DNA from 3 places in the Gibbsiella quercinecans genome. Region 3 is predicted to be linked to each of the others. Evidence: predicted binding sites of a transcription regulator. Region 3 holds the regulator's gene; each other region holds the start of a gene.
What was found. Region 3 encodes Fur, which represses iron uptake genes when iron is present. Its sites were predicted from a motif close to ATAATAATGAGAACNACTATCAA; they were not measured.
Positions count from the first base shown of each region.

Region 1: a site for Fur is predicted at 3,785-3,807, ahead of fhuE (ferric-rhodotorulic acid/ferric-coprogen receptor FhuE). Genes of this name have one in related genera too.
Region 2: a site for Fur is predicted at 2,948-2,970, ahead of fepD (Fe(3+)-siderophore ABC transporter permease). Genes of this name have one in related genera too.

Region 1 covers NZ_CP014136.1:4,696,543-4,703,063, reverse strand. Annotated here, with positions in the region: gene ACN28Q_RS21410 (alpha-L-rhamnosidase-related protein) at 1-208, opposite strand, end outside; gene ACN28Q_RS21405 (helix-turn-helix domain-containing protein) at 427-1,239, shown strand; gene fhuE (ferric-rhodotorulic acid/ferric-coprogen receptor FhuE) at 1,426-3,654, opposite strand; gene ACN28Q_RS21395 (YncE family protein) at 4,098-5,192, shown strand; gene fhuE (ferric-rhodotorulic acid/ferric-coprogen receptor FhuE) at 5,387-6,521, shown strand, end outside.
Region 2 covers NZ_CP014136.1:4,233,083-4,239,603, forward strand. Annotated here, with positions in the region: gene ACN28Q_RS19365 (ATP-binding cassette domain-containing protein) at 19-819, opposite strand; gene fepG (iron-enterobactin ABC transporter permease) at 816-1,841, opposite strand; gene fepD (Fe(3+)-siderophore ABC transporter permease) at 1,841-2,920, opposite strand; gene entS (enterobactin transporter EntS) at 3,067-4,335, shown strand; gene fepB (Fe2+-enterobactin ABC transporter substrate-binding protein) at 4,322-5,281, opposite strand; gene ACN28Q_RS19390 (isochorismate synthase) at 5,627-6,521, shown strand, end outside.
Region 3 covers NZ_CP014136.1:1,224,508-1,231,028, forward strand. Annotated here, with positions in the region: gene pgm (phosphoglucomutase (alpha-D-glucose-1,6-bisphosphate-dependent)) at 1-624, opposite strand, end outside; gene seqA (replication initiation negative regulator SeqA) at 700-1,239, opposite strand; gene ybfF (esterase) at 1,493-2,263, shown strand; gene ybfE (LexA regulated protein) at 2,516-2,803, shown strand; gene fldA (flavodoxin FldA) at 3,036-3,563, shown strand; gene fur (ferric iron uptake transcriptional regulator) at 3,894-4,340, shown strand; gene ACN28Q_RS05665 (beta-N-acetylhexosaminidase) at 4,436-6,521, opposite strand, start outside.

The DNA.
Region 1 (6,521 bases), 2.1 Mb from region 3:
CCAGTTCCCACTGCGTCAGACTGGATATCGCGCCGCTCATTTCAGTTCGCCATCCCAAAATCTGCGAACTGTCCTCTGCGACATGAATCAAACAAACCGGCAGGCAGCAGGACTGCTGCAAAGTCGGCAGCAGTCCTGCTGCGGTAGTAAGAAAGTGTGGGTTGCGGTTAAATATAAGGTCGTTATTTTTCTGAATCCCTTGAGACATTCACTTACTCCTGTTCAATAATGTTGTGGAATCAAGTGTGCTCCTGGCGATATCTGCCAGCCATTCCGAAATTGCCAGTATTACTGCTGTAATGGCAGCCATAGTGGGGTAGTTACGGTAATGATCACAAATCCTGAAAAACTATTGGCTGCCCTGCAGGCAATAATTTATGTTGGTTTTCTGCCCGGAGTTAAGAACGATATGAGATACGTTGCCCTATGGATAAGCTCAGAGTTGAAGCCTATTTCCCATCCGTTGATGAAAAGCTGTCGATCTATTCCAGTGATCCGGAAGATAATAACCGCGAGCATTGCCATGATTTCAACGAACTCGTGATCGTCGACAGTGGGCACGGCCTCCACGTGATCAACGGGAAACCGGTGTTTATTCAAGAAGGCGATGTTTTTTTCGTGAGAGACAACGATTACCACTTCTACGATGAGCTGGGCACGCTCAAGCTGATTAATGTGTTAATAAATCCACAAACACAATTCCATTACCTGACGAACACCGAGGAGTTACTATCCCGCTTTTCAGCTAGCGAAAATAGCCATTACGGCTGGTTGATGCCGGAAGTGAAAAATCATTGCCGCAGCTTGATTGGTCAGATGTTTGAAAATGCACCAGACATCCAGACGTTACAACAAGAAGGGTTGTTTTTTCAGCTGATAATGAACCTGGTCAATCAGCAGGAAATCGGGGATCGTAGCCATACCCAATATAAGCTGCATCGGGTGCTCAATTATTTGCAAGAGCATTGCTTCTCTGAAATTAACTGGATCGACGTAGCGGATGAGTTTTTGTTGACGCAACGTACGCTATTTCGTCGCATCAAAGAAACGACAGGTATGACGCCGGAAAATTATCTAAAAAGACTACGGCTAGTTTCTGCCCGAATGAAAATTAAAAATACTGAAACATCCATTACCGATATCGCTTTTATCTGTGGGTTTTCAAATAGCAATCATTTCACTGCATGCTACAAAAAGGTTTTCGGGATAACCCCAAGTCAGGAACGGAAAATAAAATAAATGCTACATAATTACAAATCGGGGCTTATAACTATTGAACAATAGATATTTTAAATTTCCAAGTTTATTCTTAGCATTTACCTGAGTATTTTCCTATCATAGGCTAATAAGAAAAAATCCACTGCACTGCGCCAATATATCATCAAGCGACCGCGCCCTGTTCATCCAGGGCGCGGTGGGTGTAGATCAGAATTGATATGACAAGCTAACCGAGAAATTACGCGGCTCGCCGTAAACATAGTTATTCATGTAGGTGTAGTAGGTGCGATCGAACAGATTATTGACGTTTGCCTGTACCGCCACCTGTTTGGTGGCCTGGTAACGCGCGAACAGGTTAGCCAGTGGGTAGCTGCCCTGATAAACGCGCTGGGTGCTGCCATCCGGGGCGCTAATATCCTCAAACACGCGGTTCTGCCAGTTGATGCCGCCGCCAATAACCAGATCCGGCAAGCTGGGGACCTGATAACGGGTAAACAGTTTGAAGTCGGTTTGCGGCTGGTCCGGATTATAGCGGCCGTCTTTATCACGCGCGACATAACGCGTCGCGCCGAACGTCAACTGCAGATTGTCGGTGAGTGCGCCATTCAGTTCAAATTCCGCCCCTTTACTCCGTGCGCCCTTGGTGGCGTAATAAGCCTGCTCGCTGCTGTTATTAACATACACCCCATTCTCTTCAGTACCGGCGTTGTCCTGCTCAATACGGAACACCGCAACGGTGGTGGTCAGGCGGCCATCAAACCAGGCAGCTTTCAGCCCTGTCTCATAACTTTTACCGGTAACCGGCGAGAGATAGTGGCCGGAAGCGTCGCGATAGGTTTGCGGCTGGAAGATCGAGGTATAGCTGGCATAGGCCGACCAGATATCGTTAATGTCGTACACCAGGCCCGCGTACGGCGTGATATTATTTTTTTCCATATCGCCACTGCTGCCGTTCGTGCTCCATTGGGTATAACGCGCGCCGACAATCAGTGACAGCGGATCGGCCAACGAGAAACGTGCGGCGGTATAAGCGGATTTCTGGCGAATCACATCATCCGCGTTCAAATACCACCCCTGCCATTGCGGCTCGGCAATATCGCCATTCCAACTGTTGTTAAACGCGCCCATATCGCTGGCGGCGATATTGTAGTTGTCGAGATCGGTAATACCGTCCTGGCTGTAGGTCGCGTTATGCTGGCGATTGTAGCTGATCCCGGCCATCAACTGGTGGTGGCGCCCCAACAGCTGGAACGGGCCGCTGGCATAGCTATCGACCGAGGTAAGTTCACGCCTGCCGCGATCCATACTGCCCCAGCCAGTAGCGCCTTCGCCGGTGCTTTCATCCGGATAGGCCGAGTAAGCGACATACAGCAGTTTGTCGCTAAAGGTATTTTCCGCGTGGGTGCCGTTGACGTGGAAGCTCCAGCCGTTATCAAAATTATGCACCAGATCGGCATACACTTTGCGCGCGTTAGTGTGGAAATTGGCCCAGTCGGCGGCGGAGTTCAGGCTACGGTTATAGTGCGTCAGTGAGCCATTGCTGTAAAACACCGGCAGCCCGCCCCAGGTGGGGTTGCCGGTGTCGGCGTCTTCATAGTCGTAACCCAGCGATAAAGTTGTGCGTGCGGTGATATCCGCATCCACCACGCCGTAGAGGAATTTTTTGGTTTTATGGTAGCGATCCAGCCAACTGTCCTGATCCTGATACCCGCTCACCACACGGCCGCGTACCGTGCCGTCTTCATTCAACGGCCCAGAAACATCAGCAACGTAGCGTTGATTATTCCAACTGCCATAGCTGGCGCTGACGGTGCCGGTGAATTCTTTGCTGTCCGCATGTTTGCGCACCATATTAACTGACGCGGATGGGCTACCTGCGCCGGTCATCAAGCCGGTGGCACCACGCACCACTTCGATACGATCATAAATCGCCGTGTCTGAAGCGGCATCCCCGTAGTTCCACGAATCGCCTACCGAAGTAGGAATACCGTCAAAGGTAAAGTTAGTGATTTTGAAGCCGCGAGAATAATATTCGGAACGTTCGCTGTCGACCTGGTTGCTGGTGATACCGGTGGTGTTATTCAGCACATCAGTAACGGTTTGCAGTTGCTGATCCTGCATGCGCTGTTGGGTTATCACGCTGACTGACTGCGGCACATCACGGGGCGTCAGCAGCAGTTTGGTGCCGGCGCGCGTGGTTATTACCTGATAATCCTGTTTCTCGTCTATCGCCACGTCGCTGGCTGCTGCGGTGGCATCCACCACCATATCCTGTTGACTCTTGCTGGCCGCCGTCTGGGTGATGGTTTCACTCGCCTGCGCCAGCATCGGGTTGAGGAAGGCGTGTACCAGCATGGCCAACGACGACACCGTGAATGTTTTACCGATAGCATAAGCGCATGCTGCAGCGCGAGCTCCCCTGCGATTCAAAGACATTATATTCCCCGTGAAATTAAGCGTGAGCGGCTTCGTATCGCTTCTGTTGTTATGGGATTACGACACCGAAATAGCGGGAGAAAATCGCCCATTTCGAGGCACATAAAATAGAGAAGCGCATAAATTTGTAAGGATAATGATAATCATTTGCAAGAATAATCCTAAAGAGGTTTTATTTAAATATGTAAGTTTATGTAAAGACCATAATGGTCAACGAGTTATGCTGAATATTAACCCGGTAATTACTGGCGTTTTCATTTTTTAGCCCGCCATTAAGCGTGAACGTGGCGAAGAATTTTGCTTTTTCTGCTGCGGCGGATACCGCTTTGCGCGGCGTCGATTTGCTTAGTTTCCGTTAATGCGTATTATTCTCATCCTTTCCTTAACCTTTCCGTATGGCTATTGCCTGACGGAAAGCATTCATCCATTAAATGGAGTTCTGAATGAAAGCGTTTTTTAGTTCACGTATAGGCGCGGTTGCAGCAGCGGTTATTACCGCGTTGAGTCTGACAGCTTGCCAGGCACCGGCCAAAAAAGCGGAAACGCCGGTGGCTGCTGCCACTGCAAAACCGGTTGATCAGGCAGTGACACAGCGTGTATTAGGCGATGGGCTGTATGAACTGGCGTATTCGCCGGCGGCCAACGCCTTGTATGTCGCCAGTGCGCAGAGCTTTAAAGACGTGAACGGCGGTATGCTTTATCGCCTCGATCCGGTGACCCTTGCGACCAAAGGCGAAACCCATACCGATCTGAAAAACTTCGGCATGGCGATTGATGGCGAAGGCAACAGTTTCTATACCACCAATTCGCTGGACGGTAGCGTATCCAAAGTGGATGCGAAGAGCGGCAAAGTGTTGCAACGCCTGGCATTGGGCGGCGGTAAAGATAAAGACGGCGATGCGATTGGCGCACGTGAGATGCTGCTGCACGGTAACGAGTTGTATGTCGGCCGCGTGGCCGATCCTGGCTTCATTACCGTTATCGACACCAAAACCTTTCGCGTAAAAACCACCATCAAAAATGCCGGCAAATGGGTGACGGGCATGATTTATTCGCCGCAAACCGGGCGCATTTACGCCGCCAACGGCGGGGGCGAGATTCTGGTGATTAATCCCCGCAGCCATAAAATTGAGCAGCGCTGGAAACCGGATGATGGCAAAGCGTATCTGTTCCTGAATATGGCGGAAGATCCGGCCACCGGCCGCCTGTTCGTGACCGATGATTCCAAAGGCAAAACGACACTGGTGTTTGATATCCACACCGGCAAAGTGATCAAACGCATCGACGGCGACGCATTGGGCATTAAGTTCAATGCCAAACGCAATGAGCTCTACCTCAGCCAACGTGAATCGAAAAAAGTGCTGCAACTGGATGCTACCAGCTACGCGGTGAAAAAGAGCTGGGCGTTCGACACCAGCCCGAACAGCCTGCTGGTCTCAGCCGACGGTGAAACGCTGTATGTTTCGCTGAAACAGGCGTTTAACGAAGACAGTTCAACGAAAGGCCCGGATAGCGTGGCGCGCATTGCGCTGAAGTAGGTCCGCCAGGGAAGGCCTGCAGGCCTTCCCTGCGTGAAGCAGGTTTGCTCATGTGAACGCTTTCCCGTCAGCTCGCTAAATAATAATATTTTTTGAGGGTGATCATGTCCCGTTCTCCATGCCACAACTGTGTCAATCGCGTTGTTGATAACGCCTGCGCCAATTCTTTGTTGCCGAAACTTTCGCTATTAACGATGGTTATTGCCACTGCGCTGCATATGCCTTATGTCTCCGCCGCTGACACAACCAACAAAGAGGAAACGCTGGAAGTCACGGCGGCCGCTGGTAACGCGGGGAGCACGCAGGATACGGACTATAACGTGCCGGTGACCCGCGCCGCGACTAAAATGGCGTTGACCGCACGCGATATTCCCCAGTCTGTCAGCGTGATCAGCAAGCAGCGCATGCAAGATCAAAAGCTGGAAACCCTGAATGACGTATTAAAAAATACCACCGGCATTAGCGAGTTTAATTCTGGCGCAAACCGCAGCAATTTTTATTCGCGCGGATTTATGATTGATAACTATCAGATTGACGGCGTACCGGTCCTGATTGATTCCGCCTGGAATATCGGCGACACGCTGTCTGATACGGCGATTTATGACCGGATTGAAGTCGTCCGTGGTGCGACGGGCCTGATGACCGGGGCCGGCAGCCCTGCGGCCTCCATCAATATGGTGCGTAAGCATGCCGACAGCAAAACGTTCGAGGGCAATGTCTCTGCGAGTTACGGTAGCTGGGATAATCAACGTTATGTTGCCGATCTTTCCGCGCCACTGACCGAGTCAGGTAATGTGCGTGGGCGGGTTGTGGCGGGTTATCAGGACGGTGACAGCTGGCTGAACAATTACCACACCCAGAAGAAATTCCTTTATGGTGTCGTCGATGCCGATCTGACAGACTCAACAACCCTTTCCGTCGGTTACGATTATCAAGAAACGCATATCGCGGGAGCGACCTGGGGCGGCTTGCCCACCTTCTATCTTGACGGCAGCAAAACCCACTATGACCGCAGCACCAACCTTTCGCCTGACTGGGCCTACAACAACAGCGACGCTAAAAAAGTCTTTGCCAGCCTGAAGCAGACGTTTAGTAACGGCTGGGCGTTCAACCTGAGCGGTACGCACTCTGAAGCGACGATGGACAGTAAGCTGCTCTATATCGACGGCTATTTTGATAAGACCACCGGTATCGGTATCGGCCCCTATGCGGGATACGATTTGTTAGGCGGCACGGGCTACAACACGGCGAAACGTAAAGAAAACGCGGTAGACGCTTATGCCAGCGGCCCCTACACGCTTTTTGGTCGTCAGCATGAGCTGATGGCCG
Region 2 (6,521 bases), 2.5 Mb from region 3:
CCCGTTGCTTTAGCGACGTTATTTCCCCAGCGGCACCACCAGCGGCGTGTGTGAAACTGGATCGTCAATAATCACGCACGGCAGCCCATAGACCTCTTCAATCAACGCCGGCGTGACGATGTCTTTCGGCGCGCCCTCTGCTACCACTTTGCCGCCGCGCATGGCGATCAGGTGCGTGGCGTAGCGGCAGGCATGGTTCAGATCGTGCAGCACCACCACCAGAGTGTAGCCTTTGTCGCGATTAAGCTGGCGCATCAGCTCCAGCAGCTCGATCTGGTAAGTAATGTCCAGCCAGGTGGTGGGTTCGTCCAACAGCAGCAACGGCGTTTGCTGCGCCAGCACCATCGCGATCCACACCCGTTGCCGCTGGCCGCCGGAGAGCGTATCCACCGCCTGTTCCGCCAGTTCGGCCACGCCGGTGGCGCGCATCGCTTCTTCCACCGCCTGTTGGTCTTCCGGGCGCCAGCGGCTGAACAGCCCCTGGTGCGGGTAACGGCCGCGCGCCACCAGATCAAACACCGTGATATCACCCGGTGCGATAGAGGTTTGCGGCAACAGGCCAAGCTGGCGGGCGACTTCTTTGGTGGCGTATTCGCCGATGAGCTTGCCGTTGAGCCAGACTGCGCCCTGTTGCGGTTGCATCAGGCGGCTCAGGGTGCGCAGCAGCGTGGATTTCCCGCAGGCGTTGGGGCCAATGATCACCGTGAGTTCGCCTTCGGGAATGGAAACCGACAGGTTTTGCGCCACGATTTTCTTATCGTAGCTCAGCGTCAGGTTTTCGGCGCGCAGCGGCGCGGGCAACAGGGTATCAGCACTCATTTTTTTCGTGACTCACGGATTAACAGCCAAATCAGGTAAATGCCGCCCAGGCTTACGGTCAGCACGCCCACCGGCAGTTGGTAAGGCGTAAACAACCGCTGTGCGGTAACGTCGGCGGCCAGCAGCAACAGGGCGCCGGTGAGCGTCGTCAGCAACAGCACGCAGCGGTTGTTGCACAGGCGGCGGGCGATCTGCGGCGCGACTAACGCAATAAAAGAAATGGGGCCGGCCACGGCGGTCGCCGCCGCGGTTAATAACACGCCGATCAGCAACAGCAGCATGCGCGCCCGTTCTACCGGCACGCCCAAGGCACAGGCGGTATCGTCGCCCATTTCCAGCAGGCGCATGCGGCGCGCCAGTATCGATAGTAGCAGGCAGCACAGGGCGATGATCGCCAGCACCGGCAGGCTTTTCGCCCAGGTGATGCCGTTGAGCGAGCCGGCGCTCCAGAGCCCGGCGGTCATGGCCGATTCCAGCGACGCGCTGATGATGAGCCAGGTATTGGCCCCCACCAGCAACGCCCGCACGGCAATCCCGACGATAATCAGCCGAAAAGCCTCCATGCCGTCGCGCCAGGCCAGCAGGTAAATCAGCACGGCGGTCAGCAGGCCGCCCGCCAGCGCGCCGCCGGTAATGGCAAGCACGTTTTGGTTGAAGAGCACCACGGTGATCAGCACCCCGGTATACGCGCCGGTATTAAAGCCGATCACGTCCGGGCTGCCGAGCGGGTTACGCAGCAGTGACTGGAATATGGCGCCGCTCAGCCCCAGCGCCGCCCCCAGCACCAGCGCCATGACGACGCGCGGCAGCCGCCACTGGTTAACGATCACCAGCAGATTGGCTGGGCCCTCGCCGCGCAGCGCGTCAATCACCTGGCCGGCGCTGAGCGCCAGCGTGCCGGAGCCGAGCGCATAGACCGCCAGCGCAACACAGGCCAGCGCCAACACCAGCGCGGTCAGCAGGGGCCTGGAGGCGCGCAATGGGCGTTTGGTTATCATCAGGCGGGCAGCCAGCATCGACATTAGCTCCCCCTCCTGAACAGATGGCGTTTGCGCACCAGCGCAATCAGCATCGGCGAGCCGAGCAGGGCGGTGACGACGGAAACGCGCAGTTCGCCCGGCACCAGAAAACGGCCGAGCAGATCGGCGCTGAGCAGTAAAATCGGCGTGAGCACCAGCGTCCACGGTAACATCCACTGTAGCTCCGAACCGGACAGGCGGCGCGCGATGTGCGGCATCATCAGGCCCACAAAGGCAATCGGGCCCACGGCGGCGGTGGCGCTGCCGCACAGCAGCGTGATCGCCAGCAGCCCGAGCAATTGGGTGCGCACAATGCCGGTGCCGAGGGCGGTGGCCAGTTCATTGCCCATGCTCAGGCTGTTGAGCGCCTTGTTCATCCACAGCGTGATCAGGGTGCCAAGCACAATGGGCAGAGCCACGGCACGCACCACCTGCATATTTTGAATATCCAGCGAACCGGCCTGCCAGAAACGCAGTTGATCGAACACCAGCGGGTTGAGCAGCGCAATGCCCGAGGTCATCCCTTCCAGCACCGCGGCCAGCGCCACGCCGGCCAGCGTCAGGCGGATAGGGTTGATGGTGCTGCCGCCCAGCGCGCCGATCAGCGCCACCAGCAGGGAGGCCAGCAGCGCGCCGGCAAAGGCGAACCAGAGGTAGTGGCCAACGCTGACCGCGCCAAAAAAGGTGATCCCCAAGACCACGGCAAAGCCGGCGCCGGCGTTGATGCCGAGGATCCCAGGATCCGCCAGCGGGTTACGGGTGAGGGTTTGCATTAATGCGCCCGCCAGCCCAAGCGCCACGCCGGCCAAAATACCGGCCAACGTCCGCGGCAGCCGGGATTCGGTGATGATCACGCAGTCCGCCGTGCTGCATTGGCCGGACAACGCCTGAATCACCGTATCAAAAGGGATGGATTTTGCGCCCAGCGCCAGGCTGAGCACCGCCACCAGCAGCAGCGCCAAAACGGCCAATAGCAGGCCATAAAACCGGCGGCGAAACGTACGGGAAGAACCGGGCATGCCGTAAGACCCCGCGGCGAGGGGAGGTGGAAGAGAGGTATTGTTGCGTGTAAGCCGAAACATGACATCCCATTATCAAACTGAACATCAATGATAGTTATTATCATTATTGGTTGTGTCCGTCTATGGTAGCATGAGTCGCCAAATGATTGCAGCGCCCGCGTCATGGCATTGCGGCGCACAACCTGGAATTTGTGGTGAAAATACCAATGAATAAAAATAAACCCTCTATTTTGCTCGATTTTAGCCTGTTGAGAACTAACCGTGCCTTTCGCGCCGTGTTCTGTGCGCGTTTTATTTCTATTTTGGCTCTGGGCCTGATGGCGATCGCCATCCCGGTGCAAATTCAGGCATTAACCGGTTCAACGCTGCTGGTGGGGCTTGCGGTAACGTTCGCCGGCGGCGGGATGTTTACCGGGCTATTGATGGGCGGCGTGCTGGCGGATCGCTATGAGCGCCGCCGCCTGATCCTGTTTGCCCGCACGACCTGCGGCATTGGCTTTATCGGCCTGTGCGTTAACGCCGCCTTGCCATCGCCTTCGCTGGCGGTGATCTACCTGCTCGCCGTGTGGGACGGTTTTTTCGGCGCTGTGGGGGTCACGGCTCTGTTGGCGGCCACTCCTGCGCTGGTCGGGCGAGAAAATATCGTACAGGCCGGGGCGATCAGTATGCTGACGGTGCGGTTTGGTTCGGTGCTTTCCCCGGCGGTGGGCGGCGTCGTGATCGCCAGCGCCGGGGTGAGCTGGAACTATGGCCTGGCGGCGTTGGGCACCCTGCTGACGCTGGTGCCGTTGCTTAGCCTGCCGCAATTGATGCCACCACCGCAGCCGCGTGAACACCCGTTACGTGCACTGGTGAGCGGTTTTGCCTTCTTATTCCAAAACAAAGTGATTGGCATGGTAGCGCTGATCGGGGCGTTGCTGACCATGGCCAGCGCGGTGCGCGTCATTTATCCCGCCGTGGGTGAAAGCTGGCATATCGGCGCGTCCTACCTGGGCTTTATGTATTCCGCGGTGCCGCTCGGCGCGGCGCTGGGCGCTTTTACCAGCGGGCGAGTGGCGCAGGTGGCGCGCCCTGGCTGGATGATGCTGCTGACCGCCATCGGTGCCTTTGTGGCGATTGCGCTGTTCGGCCTGATGCCGTGGTATAGCCTGGCGTTGGTGTGCCTAGTGGTATTTGGCTACCTGAGCGCGGTGAATTCGTTGCTGCAATACGGGCTGATTCAGAACCTGACGCCGGATGCGTTCCTGGGCCGGATTAACGGCCTGTGGACGGCGCAGAACGTGGTGGGCGATGCGCTGGGCGCGCTGTTGCTGGGGGCGATGGGGGCCTTTATGCTGCCGGCGATGACCGCCACCAGTTTCGGCCTGGGGGCGGCGCTGCTGGGTGTGCTGCTGTTAGTGACGATGACCGGCCTGCGGCAGGTTACCCTGCACAGGCCGGAGGAAACGTCGCCGTTAACCGTCAGTGGGAAGTAAACTGCTTTTCCAGCCGCGTCAGCAGGTTGCTGGCGCTGTAATAATCCAGGCGGAAGGTATCATTGCCCAGTGGGTAAACCCGCTGGTTCTGTACCGCCGGCAGATGCGCCAGCAGGCTGTTGGCCATCAGGCGTTGGGCGTCGCTTTCATCGTTGGCGAACAGCATCAGCGTTTGACCATTCAGCCCGGCGGCCAGGTTTTCCCCGCCCAGTTGGATGATGTCCTTGCGCATCCCCATGCTGGTGCTGGTACTTAATTTTGGCGGCAACGTTGCCAGGGTAAAGCCAAGCTGCTGTAACAGTTTCCCCTGTGAGGATTCGGCGGTCCACAGGTTGGCCGCCTTGCCGTCGTTGCGGAACACCAGCGCGGAAACCGGCTGGGGCGGCAATTGCATCCGCTGTTTTAGCGCGTTTTCTTGCGCATCGAACGCGGCGATCACGTTGGCGGCCTGTGCTTCGTGCCCGGTCGCCTGGCCAAGCTCCTGGGCCAATTCTTGCCAGCTTTTATCGTCGTAGTTGACGACCAGCACCGGGGCAATGGCCTTCAACTGATCGTAGATCGGCAGGGCGGAATCACCGCCGGTGGCGGCTACGATGATCAGATCGGGCGCTTCACCGGCAACGGCTTCGGCGTTGGGCTCGCCGATATACAAGCGTTTTACGCCGCGCTGCCGGGCGATATCCGCCCACTGGCGGAAAAAGCCCTGTGGGTCGGTCAGGCGCTGATTGGGCGTGGCGGCGCCGCTGGCGATCACCGGCGCGTCAATGGCCAAGAGGGTGCCGGTAACGGTCACGCTGGTGGAAACGATGCGCGCCGGCGGGTGATCCAGCGTAACGCTGCCGTGGGTGGTTTGCAGGGTACGCGGCCAGGCTGGGCCGGCAGCATAGCTGCTGTTGAACGCCAGGAAACCGAACAGCGCCGCCGCCAGCAGCAGAATTTTGTTCATCGAAATGTGTCCTTTTAGATTAAAGAGTTATATCTACCACTGATAAAAAATATATGTGTCCGCCATAAAGGCAAGTTGCATAGGTGTTGATTTTTTGTTCCACCGCCCGGTGATGCGATCGCGTAAACCACCCGGGTGAGCGGTTACAAGGCCAGCTTTCCGTATCGCGCAACATTGCGGGGAAATAGGCGAAAACCCTAATATTTACCTGATAATTCAGGCGCAGAGAAGGGGTTACTGTTGGTTGACATGATAAATCATGACAGGTAATTTAGCGCGCGATTAACATAAATGATAATCATTATTATCGGTGATTTTCGTTGATGAAAGGATAAAGGTGTACCGATGGATATAGCCATGAGTGGTGCCAATCATAGGGAACCGTTTAGCAGGGATGATGAGCGTGCAGAGGCGGCATCTTTACCTCTGGCCTCCGGCTTCTTTTTCTCTTCGCCCTATCGGAGCCTGAGGACGGAAGGCTGCGTGGCTGCGATGGCTTTGCCTGCGTTTGGCGGTGAAGAGATTGGCGGTGTATTTCAACAGGCGGTGCAACAGGCATTCGCCAAAGCGCGGTTAGCCGGAGTTAGCAACCCGGTGTTATGTGGCGCTATCCCCTTCGACACGCACCAGCCTTCGGCCTTGTTTGTGCCGCAACACGTTCACTGGTTTGAGCGCGAACGCGCATTTGGCGCTGCCGCAGCGGCCAACGGCAGCGCGCCGGAAATCGCCAGCCAGCTTGAAGTGCCGCCACAGCCGGTGTTCATGCAGATGGTCAGCGATGCGGTGGCACAAATGAAGAGCGGGCGGTTGGATAAGGTGGTGCTTTCACGGCTGCTGGAGATTGAAACCCGCCACCCGGTGGACCGGCATGCGCTGATGGCGCGTATTATTACCCAGAACCCGCACGGCTTTCATTTCCACGTGCCGCTGGCCACCGGCGCGCTGTTGGGGGCCAGCCCGGAATTGCTGTTACGCAAAGAGGGCGATCGCTTCTACTCGAACCCGTTGGCGGGCTCAACCCGGCGGGAAGCCGATCCACAGCGCGATCGCGAGGTGCGCCAACAACTGATGGCGTCGGAAAAAGATCGCTACGAGCACCAGATCGTGACCGAAGGCATGCGCCGCATGCTGGCCGCACGCAGCCAGGTTCTGAATATCCCCGCCGCCCCGGAATTGCTCAGCACCACGACGCTCTGGCACCTGTCAACGCCGATTGACGGCAAAGTGGCGGATAAAACGG
Region 3 (6,521 bases):
CACCAGATCCTGCGCGTGCAGATGGCCGCTTTGCCAGGCTTTGTCCAATGACTGGCGCGCCACGCCTTTCAACTGCTGCGCCAGCAGTTCATTGGCGCGTTTTTCGATCACCGAGGTCAGGTTGGTGTCCGCCGGCCCGCCGTTTGGCGGATTGTATTTAATGCCGCCGTCTTCCGGCGGGTTGTGCGAAGGCGTGATAACGATGCCATCCGCCAGCGCGCCGCCGTCGCGGTTATGCACCAAAATGGCATTGGAAATCGCCGGCGTCGGTGTAAAACCGTTGTTTTCCTGCACGATCACATCAACACCGTTCGCGGTCAGCACTTCCAGCACGGAAATAAATGCCGGTTCCGACAGCGCATGGGTATCTTTCCCCACGTAGCAAGGGCCGGTGATGCCTTGTTGATGGCGCACTTCCGCTATCGCCTGAGCAATCGCCAGAATGTGAGCTTCATTGAAGCTGTGGCGTTGAGCGCTGCCACGGTGACCTGAAGTACCGAACTTAACCGCATGGGCGGCATTGCCCACCTCCGGCTGCAGCACATAGTACTGCGAAGCCAGTTGGGCTACGTTAATCAAATCGCTTTGCTGAGCAGGTTGCCCGGCACGTGGGTTGTTCGCCATCGGCATATCTCCCTGTACCCTCCCGGCCACCGGGCAGACAGCTGCGCACGGCCACCGGTCAGGCTGTTCGCTAAATTAGATAGTCCCGCAAACTTTCTCAGTCAGTTCCGCCGGGAACTGCATGGCCTGCATGATGTGTTCAACCATGCTGCGCTTGCGGCCGGTATTGGTATTGGTGATCACCCAGTATGGCGTACCTGGAACGTGTTTCGGTTTGGTATGCGTCCCATTTGCCAGCAGGGTTTGCTGATCGCCGGCAAAGTAAGTACGGGTACGGCCATGTAATGCTTCGGTTGCAACGGCAAAGCCCGCTGCATCCTGGGTATACAGAGTGGAAAGTACCAGCATAAAACGGTTGACGGCTTTATTCTGCTCGGCGTATTCGTCCGACAGCAACAGCTCGCGCATGGCACGCACGCGATCGCGCGGGCGCGATTGCGCCGCATTTTTCTCTGGCTCCGCCGCTGCGCTGCCGCCCACTGGCACAGCGCGCACCGGCTGCCCCGCGGTGAACTTCAACATACGCCGTAAAATATCAGACGCACTTTCACCAATATGTTGCGTGTGGCTGGCAATATAGCGGTAAAGTTCTTCGTCGACTTCAATAGTTTTCATCTTTATCCAGTACGTTTTTTTCTACTTAAAGCCTGAAGCCCGGTTCTGCATTCAAGCCATGGGATTATAAAGTTAAAAGCGCAGGGGCGGACACAATATTGTTCCATCTGGCAGCAAAAGCAGATTATTACCTATCGCCACCGGAGGCAAACGCCACGCCTTACCATGAAAAACCCACGTTATTCATTGGGAAGACCAACCTGATTCAATCATGATACCCTAATCTTGGTATCCATAAATCATCAACTTCACCATGAAATTACATTATCAACGCTTGGCGGCACCGGCGGATGCACCGGCAGCACTGCCCATTATTTTGATCCACGGCCTGTTTGGCGATCTCGACAATCTGGGCGTGCTGGCGCGCGATTTGTGCCAACAGCACACGGTGATAAAAGTCGATCTGCGTAATCATGGGCTTTCCCCCCACGCAGAGGAGATGTCTTATCCAGCCATGGCGCAGGATCTGCTGGCCCTGATGGACGAACTGTCGGTAGCAAAGGCCATCGTCATCGGTCATTCAATGGGCGGCAAGGCGGCGATGGCGTTAACGGCGATAGCGCCGGAACGGATTGAAAAACTGGTGGTCATCGACATCGCCCCGGTGGCCTACGATACCCGCCGCCATGACAAAATTTTCGCCGCGCTGCAGGCGGTGGCCAACGCCAACGTGGCCCAGCGGCGTGAGGCCGCCTTGCTGATGCGCGACTATATTGATGAAGAAGGCGTCATTCAGTTCCTGCTGAAATCGTTTCACAACGGTGCCTGGCGTTTTAACCTGCCGGTACTGATTCAACAATATGAGGCAATTCTCGGTTGGCAAGATGTGCCCGCCTGGCCACACCCGGTGCTGTTTATCCGCGGTGGACTATCACCCTATATACAAGACAGCTACCGTGATGAAATCACCCGCCAGTTTCCGCAGGCCCGTGCCTATGTCGTCGCCGGCAGCGGCCACTGGGTTCACGCCGAAAAACCACAGGCGGTATTAAGAGCAATTCATCGATTTATCGGCCCGGCCTGAGCCAATTGGCGAAAAAAAGCGCTAAAGATAAGCGCTTAGCGCGTTTGCGCCGCAGTTAAGCATTGTCGTTGCTCTACCTGCTGGGGTAATATGGCGCGCTGTAATTTTGCCGCCTAAGCTCCGCGTTTTAACCGGCGCCAGGCTGGGGGCGAATTTTGGGTTAGGGTTGATTGGCCCGACAAAATGTAAACCGAACCGTCCAAAGGCGCATAAGCGCTTTTTGATACAAACTCCCTTGCAGTTACCGCAACAATGGCTAAAGAACAAACGGATCGCACAACGCTGGATCTGTTCGCAGATGAACGCCGTCCGGGGCGCCCGAAAACTAACCCGCTTTCCCGCAATGAACAGCTTAGGATCAACAAGCGCAATCAGTTACGGCGCGATAAGGTTCGTGGCTTGCGGCGTGTGGAGCTGAAAATCAATGCGGACGCGGTAGACGCTCTGAACAAACTGGCGGACCAGCGCAACATCAGCCGCAGCGAACTCATTGAGCAAATGCTGTTGGCTAAACTGGCGGAAGAACAGCCAGAACACTGATCTTGCCGCCCTGGCGCGCGGCGCAGGCGTTAAGGACAACGCCGGATCGCTCCCGCTTTCTTCCCCATAGGCATCGCATAAATGCGATAAATCCTGCGGGTAAATTTCTGGCATGATAGGCGTTTACCGGTAAGAAACAGCGTGAAAATGGCGCACGGGATGCCCAGCGCTGCATCGCCATCGGCGTCTTATCGCGACACAACTTTATTGAATTGAAAGGGTTATACGCTATATGGCAACTGTAGGCATTTTCTTTGGCAGCGACACTGGTAATACCGAAAACATTGCCAAGATGATCCAAAAACAATTGGGCAAAGAAGTGGCTGAAGTTCACGACATTGCCAAAAGCAGCAAGGAAGATCTGGAAGCCTTCGACATCCTGCTGCTGGGTATTCCAACCTGGTACTACGGTGAAGCGCAGTGCGATTGGGATGACTTCTTCCCTACGCTCGAAGAGATCGACTTCAACGGTAAGCTGGTCGCGCTGTTCGGCTGCGGCGATCAGGAAGACTACGCAGAATACTTCTGCGATGCGATGGGCACCATCCGCGATATCATCGAACCACGCGGCGCCACCATCGTCGGCCACTGGCCAACCCAGGGCTACCATTTCGAAGCCTCAAAGGGTTTGGCGGATGACGATCATTTTATTGGCCTGGCCATTGATGAAGACCGCCAGCCGGAGTTGACCAACGAGCGTGTCGACGCCTGGGTCAAACAGATCAGCGAAGAATTGAATCTGGCTGAACTGGCCAACTAAACCTTGTGGGTGGCGGTTGAATAATGGCCTTGTAACGTGCATAGTAGCAATGTCAACAGGGTCATTATTGATATTATGAATTGAAGCAATAGAAGCTACGATTTTGTAACTTCTCACATCGTCACGGTAAACTGCGGCATCGGTTTATCCCATTCATCAAGACGTTGCATATGTAAAATGCAATAGTGCAAATATAGCGTTGTTAACAACCGGCGGTTTTCATTTAGCGCAACCGGTTCTATAATGTGACGCAATTATATCTTTGTGCCGACCGATGCCATAGGCGAGAACGCCTCAACTTGATTAGCATAGTAACAGGACTGAATCCGCATGACTGACAACAACACCGCATTGAAGAAGGCCGGCTTAAAAGTCACGCTTCCGCGACTCAAAATCCTGGAAGTGCTGCAGGATCCGGAATGCCACCACGTCAGTGCGGAAGATTTGTATAAGAAATTGATTGATATGGGCGAAGAAATTGGCCTGGCCACGGTGTACCGCGTGCTTAACCAGTTTGACGACGCCGGCATCGTCACCCGCCACAATTTTGAAGGCGGCAAATCCGTATTTGAATTGACTCAGCAACACCACCACGATCACCTGATTTGCCTGGACTGCGGCAAAGTGATCGAATTCCGCGACGAATTTATCGAAGCGCGCCAGCGTGATATTGCCAAAAGGCACGGTATCAAACTCACCAACCACAGCCTGTATCTGTATGGGCACTGTGAAACCGGTGATTGCCGTGAAGATGACTCGATACACAACGCAAAGTAACAGGTGCTTGCCCCTAGCGTAAAAAAACAGCCGTATATACGGCTGTTTTTTTATGGGCTGCGTATGCAGCCCGCGCGGCGCGCGAGCTGGCATAATTACCCTTGCACCGCTTCGCTGCGGCTAAAGCGCTTGCCATCTGGGCTGACGGCACGGATTTGCACCCCAGCGGAAACGTTCGGCCTGGCGCTGCCGTCATAGCGCCGCCACTGTTTGCCGCCGTCGGTGGAATATTCAATCCCCAGGCCCGGCAGTGAGATATTGGCCTCCAGTTTGCCATCAACGATGCGCGCGCCAGGCACCGGCAAGCGGTAGTGGATACCCCCCTTATCCAACTTGGCCAGTTCACGCTGCCCTAACAGATTGGCAAAGCGCAGCCAGTCTTTATCCAACGCCGCGCGATCGACAAACTGCGTTTCGTCACCTTTATATTCGCGCCCGGCCTGATAATCCAGTTCCCAGCCCGCACGGTGCCACGCACGCTCCGCCACCGAAATGACGCGCGGGAAAATCATATATTCCATCTGCTCGTCGGTACGCACGGTTTCGCTCCAGGACTGCGCCGACAGCCCATAGGCGCCTGGCCATGGCTTATCGCTCTTGGCGCTGAAGGCATCACCGTCGCGATCGCGCGAGGTTTCCGCATTCTGCGGCAGGTTGTCCGGCGCAAAGCTGAACATTTTCTGTTCATCGTTAAAGCGTGCCGCCCAATAGTAACCGCGTTCGTTGGGGTTAACTTCGTACGGGAAATCCATGTAGACATAATCCGGGTTGGAGATCGTCACCTCGTAGCCCTTGTTCGCCCAGTCGTTAGCGGTGTCGAAGCCGCCCCAGTACAGGGTATCCCAGAAATTAACGCCAACGCGCTTGGTGGCGAACGCCTTGGCGTTTTCCGCGTCTTTCAGGCCATCCTGCCAGGCCTGCATTTTTTCGATGCCGTGCGCGTTAACCCGTTTACTCACCTCAATAGCGAAATAGCTCGGCAGGTGCGCCATATCCTGTACTTTGCCTTGGGCGATCATCGCCTGGCAAACCTGCGATTTCGCCCAGGGTTTGTCCTCTTTGCTGAGATCGACCATGCCTTTGCCCGGCTCCGGATGGCGGATATCGGTATAGCCGGTGCCCAGGCGGATATTTTTTGCTTCATCACCGCCAAAATGCCAGGTGGTCAGCGGTTGGCCCGCCTCTTTATGCATCAGGGCAATCTCGCCAATCACCTTATCGGCAAAGCGCGTGGACGACGGCAGGCAAGGGTTCAGGTAGCTGTGGCGATCGTAAAACTGCACCGACGTGGTATTGGAGTCATCGGTGGGATCCAGCACGCGGTATTCACCAGCGGCCTGTTCCTTGCCTTCGGCGTGCAGCTTTTGGTAGCGGGCTTCCATCGCAACCACCGCCGCACGGGCGTGCGCCGGCATGTCAATTTCCGGGATCACTTCAATCTGGCGTGCCTGGGCGTATTTTACGATGTCGATATAGTCGCTGCGGGTGAAAAAACCGGAACCGTTATTATCGCTGTCCGGCCCGGAGCCCAACTGGGGCAACAGGCACGTTGTTTCTGTCAGATCGTGGCAGCGCTTGCCACCCACCTCGGTTAACTCCGGCAGGCCGGGAATTTCAATGCGCCAGCCTTCGTCGTCGCTCAGGTGAAAGTGGAATTTATTCAGCTTATAGGCCGCCATCTGGTCCAATAAGCGCAGAACCGCGTCTTTGGTGTGGAAATTGCGCCCCACGTCCAGGAACACGCCACGGTATTGAAAACGCGGCGCATCGCGGGCCGTCAGCACGGCGATTTTTTTGTCGCCATCGGCAGGCAGCAGTGAAAGAACAGACTGCAAACCATAAAATACGCCCGCTTCATCAATGCCGGTAATCTGCGCGGATTTTTCACCCATCGCCAGCGTATAAGCTCCCGGCACTGCCTCGGCGCCGCTGAAAGCGTGCGGATCAATCGCGGTTGTGATCGGATACCCGCCCGCACGTTGGGGGATGCCAAGCTGTGCGAAACGCTGGGTGACGGCGCTGGCTGCCGGCGCCGCCAATGCGCCAAGCGCCAGTGCAACGCCCTGGCTAAGATCGGCATCCTGTGTAGGATCAATCGTCACCTGCAGCGGCGTTGGGATAATCTGCCCGCGCAGCGCCGTGGCCGGCAGGCGGCTTAACGCCGCGTTTTTCGTAAAGCGC